Regions from separate parts of the Bradyrhizobium sp. th-b2 genome, predicted to be linked through region 1. Evidence: riboswitches for the same ligand, from Rfam matches in the RefSeq annotation. Region 1 holds a riboswitch; each other region holds the start of a gene.
What was found. A riboswitch is a leader RNA that binds a small molecule or an ion and turns the genes downstream of it on or off. The one in region 1 is predicted to bind cobalamin.
Positions count from the first base shown of each region.

Region 2: another riboswitch for cobalamin. It lies ahead of K359_RS0135870 (TonB-dependent receptor); the one in region 1 lies ahead of K359_RS0118490 (DUF1636 domain-containing protein).
Region 3: another riboswitch for cobalamin. It lies ahead of K359_RS0113245 (TonB-dependent siderophore receptor); the one in region 1 lies ahead of K359_RS0118490 (DUF1636 domain-containing protein).

Region 1 covers NZ_AUGA01000014.1:138,404-144,224, forward strand. Annotated here, with positions in the region: gene cobN (cobaltochelatase subunit CobN) at 1-1,955, opposite strand, end outside; gene cobW (cobalamin biosynthesis protein CobW) at 1,955-2,989, opposite strand; gene K359_RS0118490 (DUF1636 domain-containing protein) at 2,986-3,360, opposite strand; cobalamin riboswitch at 3,454-3,665, opposite strand; gene cobO (cob(I)yrinic acid a,c-diamide adenosyltransferase) at 3,702-4,355, shown strand; gene K359_RS0118500 (cobyric acid synthase) at 4,367-5,815, shown strand; gene cobD (threonine-phosphate decarboxylase CobD) at 5,817-5,821, opposite strand, start outside.
Region 2 covers NZ_AUGA01000046.1:3,257-9,077, reverse strand. Annotated here, with positions in the region: gene K359_RS0135890 (MBL fold metallo-hydrolase) at 1-25, shown strand, start outside; gene K359_RS0135885 (ABC transporter substrate-binding protein) at 229-1,023, opposite strand; gene K359_RS0135880 (ABC transporter ATP-binding protein) at 1,065-1,838, opposite strand; gene K359_RS0135875 (iron ABC transporter permease) at 1,835-2,878, opposite strand; cobalamin riboswitch at 2,991-3,189, shown strand; gene K359_RS0135870 (TonB-dependent receptor) at 3,298-5,562, shown strand; gene K359_RS63575 (hypothetical protein) at 5,675-5,821, shown strand, end outside.
Region 3 covers NZ_AUGA01000007.1:164,948-170,768, forward strand. Annotated here, with positions in the region: gene K359_RS0113245 (TonB-dependent siderophore receptor) at 1-1,337, opposite strand, end outside; cobalamin riboswitch at 1,443-1,639, opposite strand; gene K359_RS0113250 (GTP-binding protein) at 1,883-2,812, opposite strand; gene K359_RS0113255 (amidohydrolase family protein) at 2,814-4,304, opposite strand; gene K359_RS0113260 (hypothetical protein) at 4,514-4,909, opposite strand; gene K359_RS0113265 (ABC transporter transmembrane domain-containing protein) at 5,047-5,821, opposite strand, start outside.

The DNA of each region.
Region 1 (5,821 bases):
GGAATCGCCTCGGCAGCGGAGACCGACGCAGCGAGACCGAGATCGTCCTCCAGCCCGGCCAGCCGCGCTTCCTCGCGGATATCGGCAATCAGGCGCTGCCGCCGTGCCGGATCGAGACCGTCAGCGGTCGAATATTCATCGAGCAGGCGCTCGAGCCTGCGCAAGCCTTCCGGCACCGCCGCCTGCGCCAGCGGCGGCGGCAGGTGGCCGATCGTCACGGCGCCGATCCGGCGCTTGGCCTGCGCCGCCTCGCCGGGATCGTTGACGATGAAGGGGTAGATGACGGGCAGATCGCCGATCAGCGCTTCCGGCCAGCACGCGGACGACAGCGCAACCGACTTGCCGGGCAGCCATTCCAGCGTGCCATGCGCGCCCATGTGCACGACGGCATCGATGCGTTGCTGCCTGAGCCACAGATGGAACGCGACATAGGCATGGCGCGGCGTGCGCGACAGATCGTGATAGTCGGCATCGCGATGAGAGACATCGCCGCGCTCCGGCTGAACGGCGATGACGGACTTGCCGCACTGGATTGCCGCGAATTGAAATTCGCCATCACGACAATCGGGATCGTCCTCCGGCGCGCCCCATGCACGCGCGAGGTCGTCCTGAAGCTGTGGCGGAAGGCCGGAGATGGCCGCGCGATACTCGGCCACCTCCCATGTCAGTTTCCGGTGCAAGAGCGCATCGCCCAGCGACGCCACCGGCTCGAGATCAAAGCCCGCGGCCGCGAGATCGGCCCGCAATACCTCGACCGAGGCAAGCGCATCGAGGCCGACAGCATGCGCGATCTGGTGCGGACGGCCCGGATAGTTCGACAGCACGAGTGCAAGTTGCTTCTTCCGCGCGGGCTTTTCCGCAAGATGGCGCCAGGCTGCCACGCGCACGGCAATTGCTGCGACGCGTCCGGCATCCGGCCGATGCGCGAGATGTGCGAACTGCAGATCGGGATCGCGCTCGCTCGCCGACTTGAAGCTGACCACGCCAGCAAACAGGCGGCCGTCAACCTCCGGCAACACCACATGCATCGCGAGATCGCCGGGCGACAGACCGCGCAGCGACTCGGCCCAATCCTCGCGCCGCGCCGTGGACAGAGCGACCTGGAACACCGGACACGATGCGGCATCGAACGGCGTGGTGCCGTCATCGCCGGCCGCGGAAAAGGCGGTCGCATTGACGATGGCGGCGGGTGCGCATTGCGCGAATTGAGTACGCAGCCAATCGGCCACGCCCGCCGCCTTCAACGAGGCGACGAAGACGCCGTAGGCGTCAAAGCCCTTCTCGCGTAGCGCCTCAATCAACGCATCGACCGGTGCCGTGTCGCCCGCCGCGAGATAGGAGCGATAGAAAGTCACCAGTGCCCGCGGCCGGCGATCCGATGCCGGCAGCGCCGCGACAACACCGCGCCGCGGGTCGTAGAGACCGATCTCGGGAAGATCGATCTCGCCGACCACAGGCCCGGCATACAGCCCTGACGCCAGCGCCAATTGTGCGATCACGGCCTGCGCGGCGACAGGCCCGCCCTTGTCGCACAGCACCTTCAGACGACGCAGCGTCGAGACCGGCAAGGTCGAAAATTCATCCAGCCGCAGATCGTCGCGGCCATCGGCTGGCAACACCACCAAAGCGATGTCGCGCTCCTTCGCCAGACGATGCACCGCGGCCAGCCCGTATGACCAATAGGGTTCGCCGCCGATCAGCCGCACCAGGATGCCGCGCGCGCGCGACAGTGTGCGCTCGATATAGGTATCGACCGAGAGCGGATGGCGCAGCTCCGCGAGATTGGCGAGCCGCAGCGACGGCAGCGCGGCGCGGCCCCGCCGCCAGCCGGCCGCGAAGGCGGCGAGATCGCTGTCGGAAAACGACAACACCACGAGATCGGCCGGATCCTGGCCGAGGTCCCTTGGCGTCGCGGTCTCCTCAAGGCCGCGGCTCTCGCGGAAGACGACGTGCATCAGACACCTAGTCGCGCCCTGATCGCAGCTTCATCGATATCGCCGTGTTCGCCGATCACGACCAGCTTCGACTGCCGCGGCCGCGTGCCCCAAGGCATGTCGAACTGATGCCGTACCCGTTCGCCGACGGACTGCACTAGCAACCGCATCGGCTTGCCTTCGACCGCGATGTAGCCCTTGGCGCGCAGCACGTTCTGCTCGCGCGCCAGCCCCTTGATCGAAGCCACCAGTGCCTCGACATCCGAAACCTCGGGAAGATCGATCACTACGGAGTTGAAATCATTGTGCTCGTGTTCGGCTTCGCCATCATGGTGAGACGGCCGCGATGCGAGATCATCCTCTGCGGCGGCCTCGAGTCCCAGGATGACCCGCGCGTCGACGACGCCGTCGACGATCGGCAATATCGGCACCTCGCGCGGCATTTCGGCCGCAATCACCGCTTTGGCCGCCTTGATCCCCTCGGCTCCGGCGAGATCGGCCTTGGTCAGCAGCACGATATCGGCACAGGCGATCTGGTCCTCGAACACTTCGGACAGCGGCGTCTCGTGGTCGAGATTGTCGTCGGCCGCACGCTGTGCATCGACTGCGGCCGGATCCGGCGCAAAGCGGCCGGCAGCAACGGCCTCCGCATCGGCCAGCGCGATCACGCCGTCGACCGTGATCCGCGAGCGGATTTCCGGCCAGTCGAACGCCTTCAGCAGCGGCTTCGGCAAAGCGAGGCCGGACGTCTCGATCACGATGTGATCAGGTCTCACCCGGCGCGCGAGCAACTGCTCCATGGCCGGGATGAAATCGTCGGCGACGGTGCAGCAGATGCAGCCATTGGCGAGCTCGACGATGTTCTCGGCCGGACAATTGGCGTCGGCGCACGACTTCAGGATCTCGCCGTCGACGCCTTCGCTGCCGAATTCGTTGACCAGCACCGCGAGCTTCTTGCCGTTGGCGTTGCGGATCAGATGCTGGATCAGCGTTGTCTTGCCGGACCCGAGAAAACCGGTCACGACGGTGACCGGAACCTTGGCGAGCGTAGTCATTCTGCGGCCTCCGGCACGACGGCAAGGGGTGGGATTCGAGCGAGCGATTGCTTGCGAAAGATTTCCGGACGGCTGCGCCACGGCACGATGCCGTCAGGCGCCGCGGCATAGGCGGTGGCGCCCGCGATCACATCCCTGGCATTGTCAGCGGACAGGCGGCCGTAGACGTAGGACCACCGCCCCGGCGCACTGAGCGCGACCGAGCAACCCTGGCTGCACGCCGACAGGCATTCGACGGGAACAAGATTGACGTCATCGGGCACGCCGGCCTCAACAAGCGCGGCATACAGGCGCGCACCGGGCGCGAGCTCACCTTCCGCCAGCGTCTGGCCGGCGCGGCAGGTGATGCAGACATGAAGTGTAACGCTCATCGCCCATCCTGGATTAACAGCGGGAGGCGAAGAGGCACACGAACCGTTGTGAATGGGTTCGTTTCCCCGTCGCGGAACACCCCGTCCGCCGGTCTCACAACACGTTGCGTTGGCAGGTCTCCCGGCTTGCGGAGCAGGATTTCTCCCTCGATGCCCACCTTCCCGATTCTCGACAAGGAATCAGTGGCTTTGGGCATCTCTCCGGTCACGGTCGCGGGGGCGGCTGCTTTTCAGGCCCACCTTGAGCCCTATCGCATTCCCTCTTCGCCTGTCGTAGGACAGGAACCAACGCGGGCCCACCATTCGTCCGTGGCTCGAACTTGTCAAGCCGAAGGAACGTCATGATTTCTGAAGAAAACGGCGCCGAAGACGAGGTCGTCAGCAGCGAGGTTTCGCTGGATGCGCGCCACGCGACCAAGATGGCGAAAAAAAAGGTCGCCCGCGACAAGATCATGGCGACCAAGAGCGGCGAAAAGGGTCTGATCATCGTTCATACCGGCGCCGGCAAGGGAAAGTCCTCCTCCGCCTTCGGCATGATCGTGCGCTGCGTGGCGCATGGCTTCCCATGCGCCGTGGTGCAGTTCATCAAGGGCGCCTGGGATACCGGCGAGCGCCGCCTGCTCACCGGGCATTTCGGAGAGCTCTGTCAATTCCACGCGATGGGCGAAGGTTTTACCTGGGAGACCCAGGATCGCGCGCGCGACATCGCGGCGGCGCAGGCCGGCTGGGAGAAGGCCAAGCAGCTGATCGCAGACCCGAGCTTGCGCATGGTCGTGCTCGACGAGATCAACATCGCGCTGCGCTACGATTATCTCGCCATTGCCGATGTCGTCGACTTCCTGACCACGTCGAAGCCGCCGATGACGCATGTCGTGCTCACCGGACGCAATGCCAAGGATGAATTGATCGAGATCGCCGATCTCGTCACCGAGATGACGCTGGTGAAGCATCCGTTCCGCTCCGGCATCAAGGCCCAACCGGGCGTCGAGTTCTGACTGTTATCGCCATGGCGCGCGCATTGATGATCCAGGGAGCGGGTTCGGACGTGGGCAAGTCGCTCATCGTCGCGGGCCTGGCGCGCGCTGCCAGACGACGCGGCCTGCGCGTCTTGCCTTTCAAGCCGCAGAACATGTCCAACAACGCGGCCGTGACCATCGACGGCGGCGAGATCGGACGTGCGCAGGCCCTGCAGGCGCTCGCCGCCGGTGTCGAGCCGCACACCGACATGAACCCGGTGCTGCTGAAGCCGGAGAGCGATGTCGGTGCCCAGATCATCGTGCACGGCAAACGGATCGCGACCGCACGCGCGCGCGAATATTCCGCTATGAAACCGTCGCTGATGGGCGCGGTGCTGGAGAGCTTTGCGCGGCTGAAGGATCGCGCCGATTTGGTGCTGGTCGAAGGTGCCGGCAGCCCCGCCGAGGTCAATCTGCGTAAGTCCGATATCGCCAATATGGGCTTTGCGCGCCGGGCTGACGTGCCCGTGGTGCTGGTCGGCGACATCGACCGCGGCGGCGTGATCGCGCAGCTCGTCGGTATCCAGGCGGTGATCGATCCCGAGGATGCCGCGATGATCCAGGGTTTTCTCATCAACAAGTTCCGCGGCGATCCGACGCTGTTCGACGACGGCTACCGCTTGATCGAATCCCGCACGGCGTGGCGCGGCTTTGGCGTACTGCCCTGGTTTACCCGCGCCGGTGAGCTTCCGGCCGAAGACGCGCTCGGGCTCGCCGACGCGCGCAAGCCCGGCCAGTGCAAGATCGCCTTCCTTGCGCTGTCGCGCATCGCGAATTTCGACGATCTCGATCCGCTGAAGCTCGAGCCCGGCGTCGATCTCGTGATGGTGCGACCAGGCGAAGCCATCCCGGGTGATGCGCGGCTCGTCATCCTGCCCGGCTCGAAATCGACCCGCGGCGACCTCGCCTTCCTGCGCGCGCAAGGCTGGGACATCGATCTCCTGGCGCATCATCGCCGCGGCGGCCATGTCCTTGGCCTCTGCGGCGGATATCAGATGCTCGGCGAGAGCGTCGCCGATCCCGACGGGATCGAAGGCCCGGCCGGCGAAACGCGCGGCCTCGGACTTCTTGATATCACAACTGTCATGACCGAGCAGAAGACGCTGACGCGCGTCAGCGCGGTGCATGCTGCCACATCTCAGCCGATCAGCGCCTATGAAATCCACATCGGGCGCACCGACGGTCCGGATCGCGCGCGGCCTTTTGCGACGCTTGACGGCGCAGCAGAAGGTGCCGTTTCCGCGGATGGTCGCGTTCACGGCAGCTATCTGCACGGCCTGTTCACGTCAGACCAATTTCGCAAGGCGTTCCTTGCGAGGCTCGATATTCCCGCGGCCGACCAGCCATACGGCGCCCGGGTCGAGAGCGCGCTCGATGCGCTCGCCGAACACATCGAGACCCATCTCGACGTCGAAGGCCTGCTCGCGCTGGCGCGCTAGGTCAGC
Region 2 (5,821 bases), on a different contig from region 1:
CGGCGGGCCGGTGGTGCACGGTTAGTCACGAGACAAATATCGAACCGTCACCCCCGCGCAACGGCTTCGCCGTTGTCGCTGGAGGTGCGAGCCTTGCGGGGCACTTGCACCGCTGGGCGAGCCTCGAAGGGCGACAGCCCCGCTCTGTCCGCAGCCATTTGGAAATATCGGGGCCGTGCATCCTCCGAGACGCGCTACGCGCTCCTCAGGATGACGGATAACGAGGAGTCACCGCGTCACCCGCTGCAGCTCCGCCGTCAACCGATCCAGCGCATCCGCCAGCATCACGCCGCCGCAGACGGTGAGCCGCTCCGGCAGCACGATGCGCTTGCCCTCCGGATAGAATCGCTCCAGCGCCGGATGCAGCAGGAAGGCGCGGCCGTCGTCCTCGGCGCGATCGCCGGCTTCCGACACCAGGATAAAATCCGGCCGTAGTTTCACGATGGCTTCCAGCGAGGCAAATCCGCCGGCGCTGAAGCCGAGCTCGCCGGCGGCGTTGGAAAGACCCGTTGCCGCCAGCAGCGAGCTGATCAGGCTGCTCTCACCCGACACAAAGCCGCGCCGCTCCAGCGGCAGCACGCGATAATGATGACCATCAGCCACCGCCCGCGCCCGTGCGATCGCCGCATCGAGCCGCGCGATCTCGGCCTCCGCGCGATCCGGATGCTGCAGCACATTGCCCATCGCGCGGATCTGGTCCTTCACCTCGTCCAGCGTGCGCGGCACCGTGAACTCGACGAGGTGTAGCCCCTTCGCCTTCAACAGATCGCGCGTCGCCCGCTTGTCGAATAGGCTGACGACGACAAGGTCGGGCTTGTGCAGCAGAACATCTTCGGCCTCGCCGGACAGCCGCGGAAAGTTTCGCGCCTTCTCGGCGGCCCAGGACTGCCAGGCATCGCGCGAAAAACGGCTCAGCCCGAGGATCTGGTCCGGATCGGCCAGCGACAACACGAGCTGGTCGCTGCAGACATTCATCGAGACGATGCGCGGTCCGGTGGCGGATGAGGCATCGCACGACATCATCCATGCCGCCATTGCCAAGGCTGCGAGACACCGCATGCGCATCACACGTCCGCCCACGGCACGATGACGGCCTCGCGTTGAAATTCGGCGCGGTAGGCGCTGACCCGGAACACGCTGGCGAGGACCGCCTCCGACAATGCTTCCGCAGGCGCGCCTTGCGCCGCCAGCCGGCCCTCCGCCAGAACCAGCACGTGATCGGCAAAGCGCGCGGCGAGCCCGAGATCGTGCGTCACCACGACGACCAGCACGCCGGTGTCGGCGACGTTGCGCAGCTTCTGCATCACGTCGATCTGGTGGCGCGGATCGAGCGACGCGGTCGGCTCGTCGGCGAGGATCACCGGCGCCTCGACCGCCAGCACCCTCGCCAACGCGACGCGGCTGCGCTCGCCGCCGGACAGCTCGGTGACGCGGCGGTCGCTGAATTCAGTGACGTCGACCGCCTGCATCGCCCGCAGCACGGCCTCCATGTCCTTCGGCGACAACCGCGCCGGATCGGTCGCGCCATGCGGATAGCGGCCGAGCGCGACGATGTCGCGCGCCGGCAGCGGCCAATGCACCATGTGCCCCTGCGGCAGATAGGCAAAGCGTTTCGCGCGCTCGCGCAACGATAGCGCCGCCAGCGCATCGCCGCCGATCCGGATCTCGCCATCGGACGGGATCAATCCGGCGAGCGCGCGCAGCAGCGTGGTCTTGCCGGCGCCGTTCGGGCCGACCAGCGCGACCAGATGGCCTGATGCCAGCGACAGCGACACATCGTGCAGCACCTTGCGGCTACCGAGCGACGCATTGAGCGCGATGGCGGAGAGCAGCGTCATGCCACGCCTCCGCCGAGCGCGCGGCGTTCGCGCATGATCAGATAGAGGAAGAACGGCACCCCGATGATCGAGGTCAGCACACCGACCTTGATGTCGGAGGTCGAGGGGATGATGCGCACCGCGATATCGGCCGCGAGCAGCAGCGCCGCGCCGGTGAGCGCGCTCGGCACCAGCAGCCGCGCCGGATCGTGACCGATCAGGGGACGCATCAGATGCGGCGCGAAGAGCCCGATGAAGCCGATCGTGCCGGTGACCGCGACCGCGCCGCCGACGCCGAGCGCAACGCCCGCGATCACGAAGAGCCGCAGCCGCCCGACATCGACGCCGAGGCTCTGCGCCGCCTCCTCGCCGAGCGTCAGCGCACGGAACGCGCTCGCCTGGCTGAGCAGGATCGCGGCACCCGCGATGATGAAGGGCAACGCCAGCGCGACATGCTGAAAGCTGCGGTCCTCGAGCGAGCCGAGCAGCCAGAACGCGATTTCCAGCACCACGAAGGGATTGCTGGAGAGGTTCATCACCAGCGCGGTCGCAGCTCCCGCAAAGCTCGAGATCGCGAGCCCCGCGAGGATCAGAATCAGCAGCCCGGCATTGCGGCCGGCGATCGCGAGCAGCGCGAACACCGAGCCGAACGCGGCGATGATCGCCACCACCGGCAGCGCGTAGGAGCGCACGTCGGCCAGGCCGAGCGCGATCACCAGCACCGCGCCGAACGCCGCCGATTGCGGCGCGCCGAACAGCGACGGCGAGGCCAGCGGATTGCGCAGCAGGCCCTGCAGCGCCGCGCCTGACAGCCCGAGAATGCCGCCGATTGCGAACGCCAGAATGGTGCGCGGCAAACGAATTTCGCGCACGATCACCTGCGCCACGTCGCTGCCGCCGCCGAACAGCGCCTCGGTCACCGCGAGCGGCGACAGCCGCACCGGCCCGATGCCGAGCGAGATCACGCACAGCAGCGCCACAAGCGCGAGCAGCGCCGCGGTGGCGCCCCACCGTCGCCGCGCCGCGACCTCGGCCGCCAAGGCAAAATCCTGCACGCTCATTGGATCCATGCTCTTACAGCGATCGCCGTGGCAGACAAGCGACACTCGATAAAAACCGTGGCCGCCCAGCCATTGCCCGACTTCCGCCGGATTGACTTTGCTGCCCGGCCGAACCCTAGATGAACATGACGGTTCTTTAGCGAGATGAAAAGGGAATGCGGTGCGGGGAAACTTCCCCAAGGCCGCGGCTGCCCCCGCAACTGTATGCGGTGAATCCTTCGTCACAGGCCACTGGGAATCTCGGTCCTGGGAAGGCGACGAAGGGTAACGACCCGCGAGCCAGGAGACCTGCCGTCAGCCGTGGTCACACGCGAAGATGCCGGTCGGGGAGTACAGGCATGAGCTTCACCTGAGGCTGTTAGCACGATGGTGAGACTGGTTCGCGGTGACGTGCCACTGACGTTACCGAGGTCTCGCTTATGCTCACTTTCTCTTTCCATTGGCGGCGCACGCTGCTGCTCGCGACGACGATGCTCGCGCCTGTATTTATTGTCTCCGCCGCGCGGGCGCAGCAGGCGCCTGCTCCCGATCAGCTACCGACCATCGAAGTCACCAAGCCGGGCGATCAGAACGTCACGCGCGCCAGGCCGGCCGCGGACGAAGCGCCGGCGCCGCGCCGCCCGGCGACGGGCACCGCAGAGAGCACCAATGTGGGCGGCGGAAGCGGATCGGGCACCACAGGGACAGGCACGGCCACCGGAACGGGCGGCACCAGCGGCGGCCGCCAGTTCGCCGGCATTGTCGGATCGTCCTCGGCCCTGATCACGGCCGACGACATCGCGCATTCGCCGGTACAGTCGCTGCCTGAAATCCTCGCGCAGGTGCCGGGCGTGCAGCTGCAAACGCTCTATGGCGGGCCGAACGGCGCCAAGACCGCGGTCGACCTGCGCGGCTTCGGGGCATTCGCCACCGACAACACGCTGTTCCTGCTCAACGGCCGCCGGCTCAACGACGTCGACAAGGCCGGCTTCGACCTCACCACGATCCCGCTCGATTCGATCGCGCGCATCGAGATCACGCGCGGCAACAGCGGCGCCGTGCTCTACGGCGACAATGCGGTGGGCGGCGTCGTCAACATCATCACCAAGACCGGCGTCGGCGGTCCGCCGACGACGATGAGAGCCGAGGCGGGATATGGCTCGTTCAACACCCGCATGGCCGCCGTCTCCGCGGCGCTCAATGCGGGACCGTGGTCCACCTCGTTCTACGGCAACGGCATCAAGTCCGACGGCTACCGCGTCAACAATGCGCTCGACCAGCGCAACGCCGTCGGCAGCATCAACTACACCACGCCCGATCTGACCGCCTTCCTCACCGTCACGGGCAGCGACCAGAAGCTCGGCCTGCCCGGCGGGCGGCTGGTCGATCCGTCGATCGGGATCAACGAGCTGCAAACCGACCGCAGGGGCAGCAGCACGCCGTTCGACTATGCCAACCAGCAGACCGCCAGCGTCACCGCCGGCTTCACCAAGACGCTGATCAACGGCGTCGACCTGATCGTCGACGGCGGCTGGCGGCAGCGCGATACCCAAAGCGGCTTCTTCGGCACGGTACCGACCATCAGCTTCGCCTCGACCTACAACGATGCCGCGCTGGAGACCTGGTCGCTGACGCCGCGGCTCAGCGTCAAGAACGTGATGCTGGGGATGCCGTCGACGATCCTGACCGGCATCGATTATTACGATTCGACGTTCCGTCAGGCACGCGGCGCGTTCCAGGGCGTCGACCCCTTCCACATCTACAATATCGAGCAGCAGAGCGTGGCAGGCTACTGGCAGCACACGCTCGGATTGCTGCCGACCACCGACTTCGCCTATGGTGCACGCGTCCAGAATACCAGCGTCTCGGCGCGTGATCGCTACGACCCGAATGCGCCGTTCGCCTTCGACACGCAGGCGTCGCCGCTCGACAGCAACGAGACGCAATATGCGCTCCATGTCGGCGTCGAGCATCGCTTCACCGACACATTCTCGGTGTTCGGCCGCGCCGCGCGCGCATTCCGCACGCCCGACGTCGACGAGCGCGTCGCATCGGGTCCGTCATTCGACCCGCTGACCTTCCTGCCCATCGCGCAGAATTTTGCGCTCAAGACCCAGACGTCGGAAGACGTCGAGGGCGGCTTCCGGGTCAGGACCAACCGCTTCCAGGTCCAGACCAGCGTCTATCTGATGGATCTCGAGAACGAGATCCATTTCAACCCGGTGCTGTTCTACAACGTCAACCTCGATCCGACCCGCCGCTACGGCTCGGAAACCAGCGCCTCGCTCAAGGTCAGCGACAGCGTGACCTTGCGCGGCGGCATGGCGATCACCCGCGCGGTCTTCCGCGAAGGCATCTGGGCCGGCAACGACGTGCCGCTGGTGTCGCGCTATACCGGCAATGTCGGCGTGACCTGGAATATTTGGCAGAACTATCTGGTGTTCGACGCCACCGCGCGCGCCTGGAGCTCGCGCATCATGGACAACGACCAGGCCAACACCCAGAGCCGGATTCCCGGCAACGCCACCGCCGATATCAAGCTGAGCGGGCAAATTGATCGCTTCTTCTGGTCGCTCAGCGTCAACAACCTGTTCAACGCGCTCTATTACGACTACGCCATCGCGAGCTCGTTCACGGATGGCCGCTTCTCGGCCTATCCGCTCCCGGGCCGCACCTACATGGTGAAGGCCGGCGCAACGTTTTAGAGCGTGATCCGGCGCGGCGGGTGTGACGCCGCAGCGTCGTCTCTCACATTACAAGCGCCAGCAAACTGGGGTAGAATTCCGGCAGCTGATTTAACCCGCGCAGGGGAAACGCATGGGCAAGGCCGGAAAGACGAGCAAGGGCGCCGACAAGCCCAGCAAGAAGTCCGACGAAAAGTCGAAGGCGCCGCCGCCACCCGCCGCGCCGCCGGACGACGAGTATGACGAGGATGGCGACATCGCCACCCCGAAGATCGACCGC
Region 3 (5,821 bases), on a different contig from region 1:
TAGGGGTTGACCGACGACGCGCCGCCAAACGGCGAGTTATTGGTGTGGGTGAAGTCGATGTGGTTAACGTCGAATCCCGCAACGAAGCGGTTCTCGAGGCCGAAGATGTGGCCGCTGAAGGTCGCGTCCATCCGGTTGCCGGCCTGCTTCTGGTCGTGGAAGATCTCGATATAGTTGCCGCGATCGATCAGATTGCTCTTCGGATTCCAGGTGTAGCTCTCGATGTCGCGCCAGTGCCGCTCGCTGGTCAGATAATAGAGCGTGTTGTTGATCTTGATGCCGTCGGCGACGTCCCACTCGGTCTTGAACTGGGTCCAGCTGTCCTGATAGCGGATCGTGCTGTCCAGCGCGTTGTAGTTCTTGAAGCGCAGCGCGTCCTGGATCGCGCCGTTGATCAGCGGCGTGCCGAAATAGCGCGACGGGCTGCGGTCGCCATAATCCTCGGAGAGCGTGAAGGCGAGATTTTCCGACGCCTGCACCCGCACCGCGGCCGAGACCACCGCATTCGAGGTCTTGTCGCGATCGACCCAGCCGTCCGACATGTTGCCGGTGGCATTGATCCGGTAGGACACATTGGGATTGATCGGACCGGTGCTGTCGACCGAAAGCCGCCGCGTCATGTTGCTGTCGAGCGAGACCTCGGCTTCGTTGTAGGGCGTGCCCAGCGGCTTTTTCGGAATTACGTTGATGACGCCGCCGATTGCGCCTTCGCCGTATAGCACCGAAGCCGGGCCGCGCAGCACCTCGATGCGCTGCGTCGACCAGGTATCGTACGGGAACGTCAGGGTTCCCGAGCCGATATAAAAGCGCGTACCGTCATACAGCGTCATCACCGAATTGCTGCCGGCAAAGCCGCGGGTGCTGAACGACAGGCCGCCATTGCCGGGAGCCGGCGTTGCGATGAACCCGGCCGCGTCCTGGGTGACGGCATCTGTGACATTATGCTGGCCGCGTTCGGCGATGGTCTGCGACGTGATGATCTCGACGCTCGCCGGCGTTTGCAGCGGCGTTAGATTCAGACGGCTGCCGGTGCTCCCCGGCGTGGTGGCGTTGAGCGTCGGCGACGCCGATCCCGAAGCGCCCGACGCTGCGGCGCGCGGTGTGTTGCCGGTTGCCGCGGCCGGTACAGGTCTGGAGCGTGGCCGCGACGACGACGCCGAGTTGCTGCTTCGCGCCGCGGGCTTGGGCTTTTCGGATGCCGAGGGCGAGACCTCGATCGGATCGAGCCTGGTTGGTGGCGGTGTTTGTGCTCCACCTTCAGCCGGCAGCAGCAGCGATGACAGGGAGCAAACGAGGCCGAGGCGCCAGCGGCGCGCAACGGGAGAAGACGGAGACATGAAAGGACCCGCGGTAACGTGGCACGTCACCGCGAACGCGGACTGGCGCATTGCCCAAAAGGCAGTGCTCCGATCCCACCAGGACGCCCCCGCCCGATGTGCTCGCGTGTGACCACGACTGACGGCAGGTCTCCTGGCTCACGGGTCGTCGCCTGTCGACGCCTTCCCGGACCGAATGGTCCAGTGGCAAATTGACGAAAGGCTCGCCGTTTACAGTTGCGGGGACAGCTGCGGCATTGGGGTTACCCTCGCACCGCATTCCCTTTTGATCCCCGAAGGGAACCGTCGGCGGAAACGATAGGTGGTGCGGGATGGGCTGTCAATTCGGCGCGATTGTCGCGCACGTGCTTTGCGGGACGGTGCTGCGGCGATGACACACGGCTTGTATCGCTGACGCGGAGACCTCCTTAACCCGTCTCCTGAGGAGCCGCGTAGCGGCGTCTCGAAGGATCGACGGCCCGGCTGGTGGCCGTGCACCCTTCGAGACGCGCTACGCGCTCCTCCAGCGACAAAGGCAAAGCCTTTGCGCGGGGGTGACGGAAAACTCAGGTAGCTTCGACGCAGCCTGCCATGATCGCATCGATCTCGGCGCGCGAGAGCACACCTATCTCGGCGATGAACACGATTCGCGTGCGCGGCACGCCGGGTGCCGGCACGCCGCCCGCAGCCAATGTCGCGCGTCCGCCGGCGAGTTGAAACACTGTCAGTCGCCCAGGCTGCTCCACCGTCTCGAACAATCCCTTCGCCCGCGCGAGTTTCGGCGCCAGCCTGCCGATCGCCTGCTGCAAGCGCGGCAACCGCACCGGCCGCTCCGACGTCCAGCTCAGCGTCTCGAACCGGTCGGACACCGGCCGTCGTGGCGCGGTCTCGCGCGGCGCCGGCAAATGATCGATATCCGCCGGAAGCAATAGTTCCGTCGGCACCTCGCCATGCAGCGCATCGACCACGACCGCCGCCGGCCGCACCGCGCGTACCGCGTCGCGGATCGCGGTACGCGCGGTGGCATCAGCCAGGTCGACCTTGCTCAGCGCCACCACATCGGCCGCCCGCAGTTGCGACCGCAGCAGCGCATCGTCCAGCATCGTCGCAGGCTGCGTGGCGTCGACCACGCACAGCACGGTCTCCAGCGGCGCTTCCTTCCAGATCACGGGATCCATCAGGTTGCGCACGATGTCGGCGGGATCGGCGATCCCGCTGGTCTCGATCACGATGAACTCGGGACGCGGATCACGCCGCAGCAAATTTGCGAGCGTGCGCAGCAGATCGCCCTCCAGCGTGCAACAGATGCAGCCATTGCTCAGGCTCACCACGCCGTCGCTGGCGCCCGCGATCAGCTCCGCGTCGATGTTGATGGCGCCGAAATCGTTGACCACCGCCGCGATGCGCCGCCCTTGTGCATGCGCCAGCAGATGGTTCACGACGGTGGTCTTGCCCGCCCCGAGAAAACCCGCGACCAGCAGGATCGGGACCGGCACGTCAGCCTCCGGCGACCGGCCGGCGCACCGGCCGGCCCGGCCGCGCCGCGACATCGAGGACGCCGTCGTTGATCAGCGGCTGGCCGCTGACCACGAGATACCGCACACCCTCCGCCGGTCGGTTCATCGCGGAGAAGGTCGCGCGATCGCTCAAGGTCTCAAAGTCGAACACCACGACATCGGCGTCGGCTCCGACCTGCAACCTGCCCTTGGCGCGCATCGCCGGCGTGCTTGCGGAAAGGATTTCCGCCGGAATCAGCGCGCATTTGCGGATGCCCTCGAGCAGCGACACTTTCTTGCGCTCGCGCACCCATTCGCGGATGAAGCGGGTGAAGCAACCGGCCGAACGCGGATGCGAGGTGGCATCATCGGGCAGCGGCCAGGCGTCGCCGGTGTAGCGGCGGCCGTCCGACAGCGTCCACGGCATCGCGTCGGACGCGATCGCACCGCCCGGATACAGCACCGCCATGTCGAGCAGGTCGCGATGATGCTGGTTGTTCTCGATATCGAGCACATGCCACAGCACCAGCGTGGAGGGTTCTTCGGCCTGCGCCGCCAGCAGCTCCTCGCGGCTGCCGAAGCGGTGACCGTCGGTCACGCGCTGCACCGAATCGTAGCCGAGGCCGTTGCGCTCCTCGAATTTGGGATCGCTGAAGAAGGTCGCCGCCAGCACGGTCGACCCGGTGCCGTAGGGATAGGCCTCCACCGTGATCGGCAAGCCCTGCGCTTGCGCCTTCGCGATCAGCGCAACACAGCGTTCGATATCCGTCTTGCTCGACGAGTTGAAGTGGCAGATGTGCATATGCGCGCCGGTGGCGCCGGCATAGCCGATCAGGCGGATATAGGCCTCGGCCGCGCTCTCGGGATCGATGCGGGACATGTAGGCGACGTGGGTGAAGGTCGGCACCGCACGCGCGGCCGCCAGTTGGCACACCGCGGTCAGTTCCTGCACGCCGGCGCCCGGCGCATAGGCGTTGAGAATGCCGATGCCGATGCCGCCTTCGTTCAGCCCGTTGGCAAGACGCTCCAGGATGCCGGCGACCTCGCCATCGGTCGCCACGTTCTCGATCCAGCGGCGATCCCGCATCGCGGCGCCGAACGATTCCAGCGAGCTTTCCGAATTCGAGCCGGTCATCGCGCCGATCCGCGCGAAGGCCCAATTGGCGGCGGCGCCGTAGTTCAGCACCCGGCCCTTCTCGGCCTGGCGCTTGTACCAGGACGCAACCGGCAGCACGCCGGCCTCGAGGTCGAGCGACGTCGTCACGCCGTCGAACGCCTGCATCCGATCGGCCGGAATGGTCTGGCCGTGCGCGTGCAGATCGATGAAGCCGGGCGCGACCACGCGGCCGGTGGCGTCGATCTGCCGCTCGGCGCCGCCGAGGCCGGTGCCGACAGCAGCGATCCGGCCGTCGACCACAGCGACGTCGCCGATCGCATCCATGCCGCTCGCCGGATCCACCACCCGGCCGCCGCTGATCACCAAACCACCCATCTCGCCACTCCCCGCATTGTCCGAAACCGCGGTCCCGGCCGGCCGCCTTCATTAAGGCTTACGACCGGACCCAAGCGGGGCCAAGAGACAAAAATGCATCGCATCTATCGCAACGCTCCGATCGGGATTCTTGCGATATGGTGTAACGCAATCGTCCTTCGCGCGAGGCGAGAAGGCCGCGTCAACGATGCGAGTGGCGGCGAGGTCCGTTACGTTCCAGTCGCCCGTCGCGGGGCGAGGCCTCTCCAGAGATCGTCGTTCGGTCTGGTCCGGCTCGCGACGAGCTTCGGCGGCGTCCGATCCTTGGCGATCGCCGCCTCGAAGGCCCGCCGCAATCGCGGATTGTCGATCTGCATCTGGAAGCGCCGGACAACGGTCTCCGCATCGGCATCGTGACCGGTAATCGCGCGGCACAGCTCCGCTGTCGTCCTGCGGAAGAAATGGAACGAGCCAGCGGCCGCACCATCCAATCGATCGAGCTCGCCGGCCACGGCGAGCACGTGCATCCGGTCGGCGTCGTCGAGCGTCACCGTGAAGCGCAGCACGGCGAGTTGCCAGGCGCAGAGCAGCTTGCCCTGCGATTCGCTTGCTCCCTCACTGCGCATCGATCGAACACCCCGCGCGCCCGATCCGGGGCGCGGCGTGACTATCCTTGCGCGGCAATAGGTTTTCGAGGGGATCGCGCGAGCGATCTCATAAGCGCCGCATAAGCGGCCCGGCAACGCCTAGCAAGATCGCGGGCTCAGATCCCCTCGAACTGCAGCCGCGCCAGCCGTGCATAGAGGCCGTTGGCGGCGACCAGCTCGGCGTGGGTGCCCTGCTCGACGATCCTGCCCTGGTCCATGACCAGGATGCGGTCGCAGGACAGCACGGTCGCTAGACGATGCGCGATCACCAGCGTGGTGCGGTGGCGCATCAATTCCTCGAGCGCGGTCTGCACCAGCGTTTCGCTCTCGGCGTCGAGCGCAGAGGTCGCCTCATCGAGCAGCAGCAGCGGCGCATCGCGCAAGATGGCGCGCGCGATCGCGATGCGCTGGCGCTGGCCGCCGGACAACGTCACGCCGCGCTCGCCGAGCTGGGCATCGAAGCCGCCGGGCAGCCGGCGCAGGAATTCGGTGGCATGCGCGAGATCGGCGGCACGCTCGACCTCGGCATGGGTGGCATCGGGCCTGCCGAACCGGATGTTCTCGCGGGCCGAGGCGGCGAACACCACGGAATCCTGCGGCACCAATGCGATCCGCGCGCGGACCTCGGCGGGATCGGCCTGCCGGATCGGCACGCCGTCGAGCGAGATGGTGCCCGATTTCGGATCGTAGAAGCGCAGCAGCAGGTGGAACAGCGTGCTCTTGCCGGCGCCGGAGGGGCCGACGATCGCGACCTTCTCGCCGGAGCCGACCTTCAGCGACACGCCATCGACCGCAAGCGCGTTGGGCCGGGTCGGATAGGCGAAGCTGACATTGTCGAAGCCGACATCGCCGCGCGCCGGCTGCGGCAGCGCGCGCGGCGCGGCGGGAGCG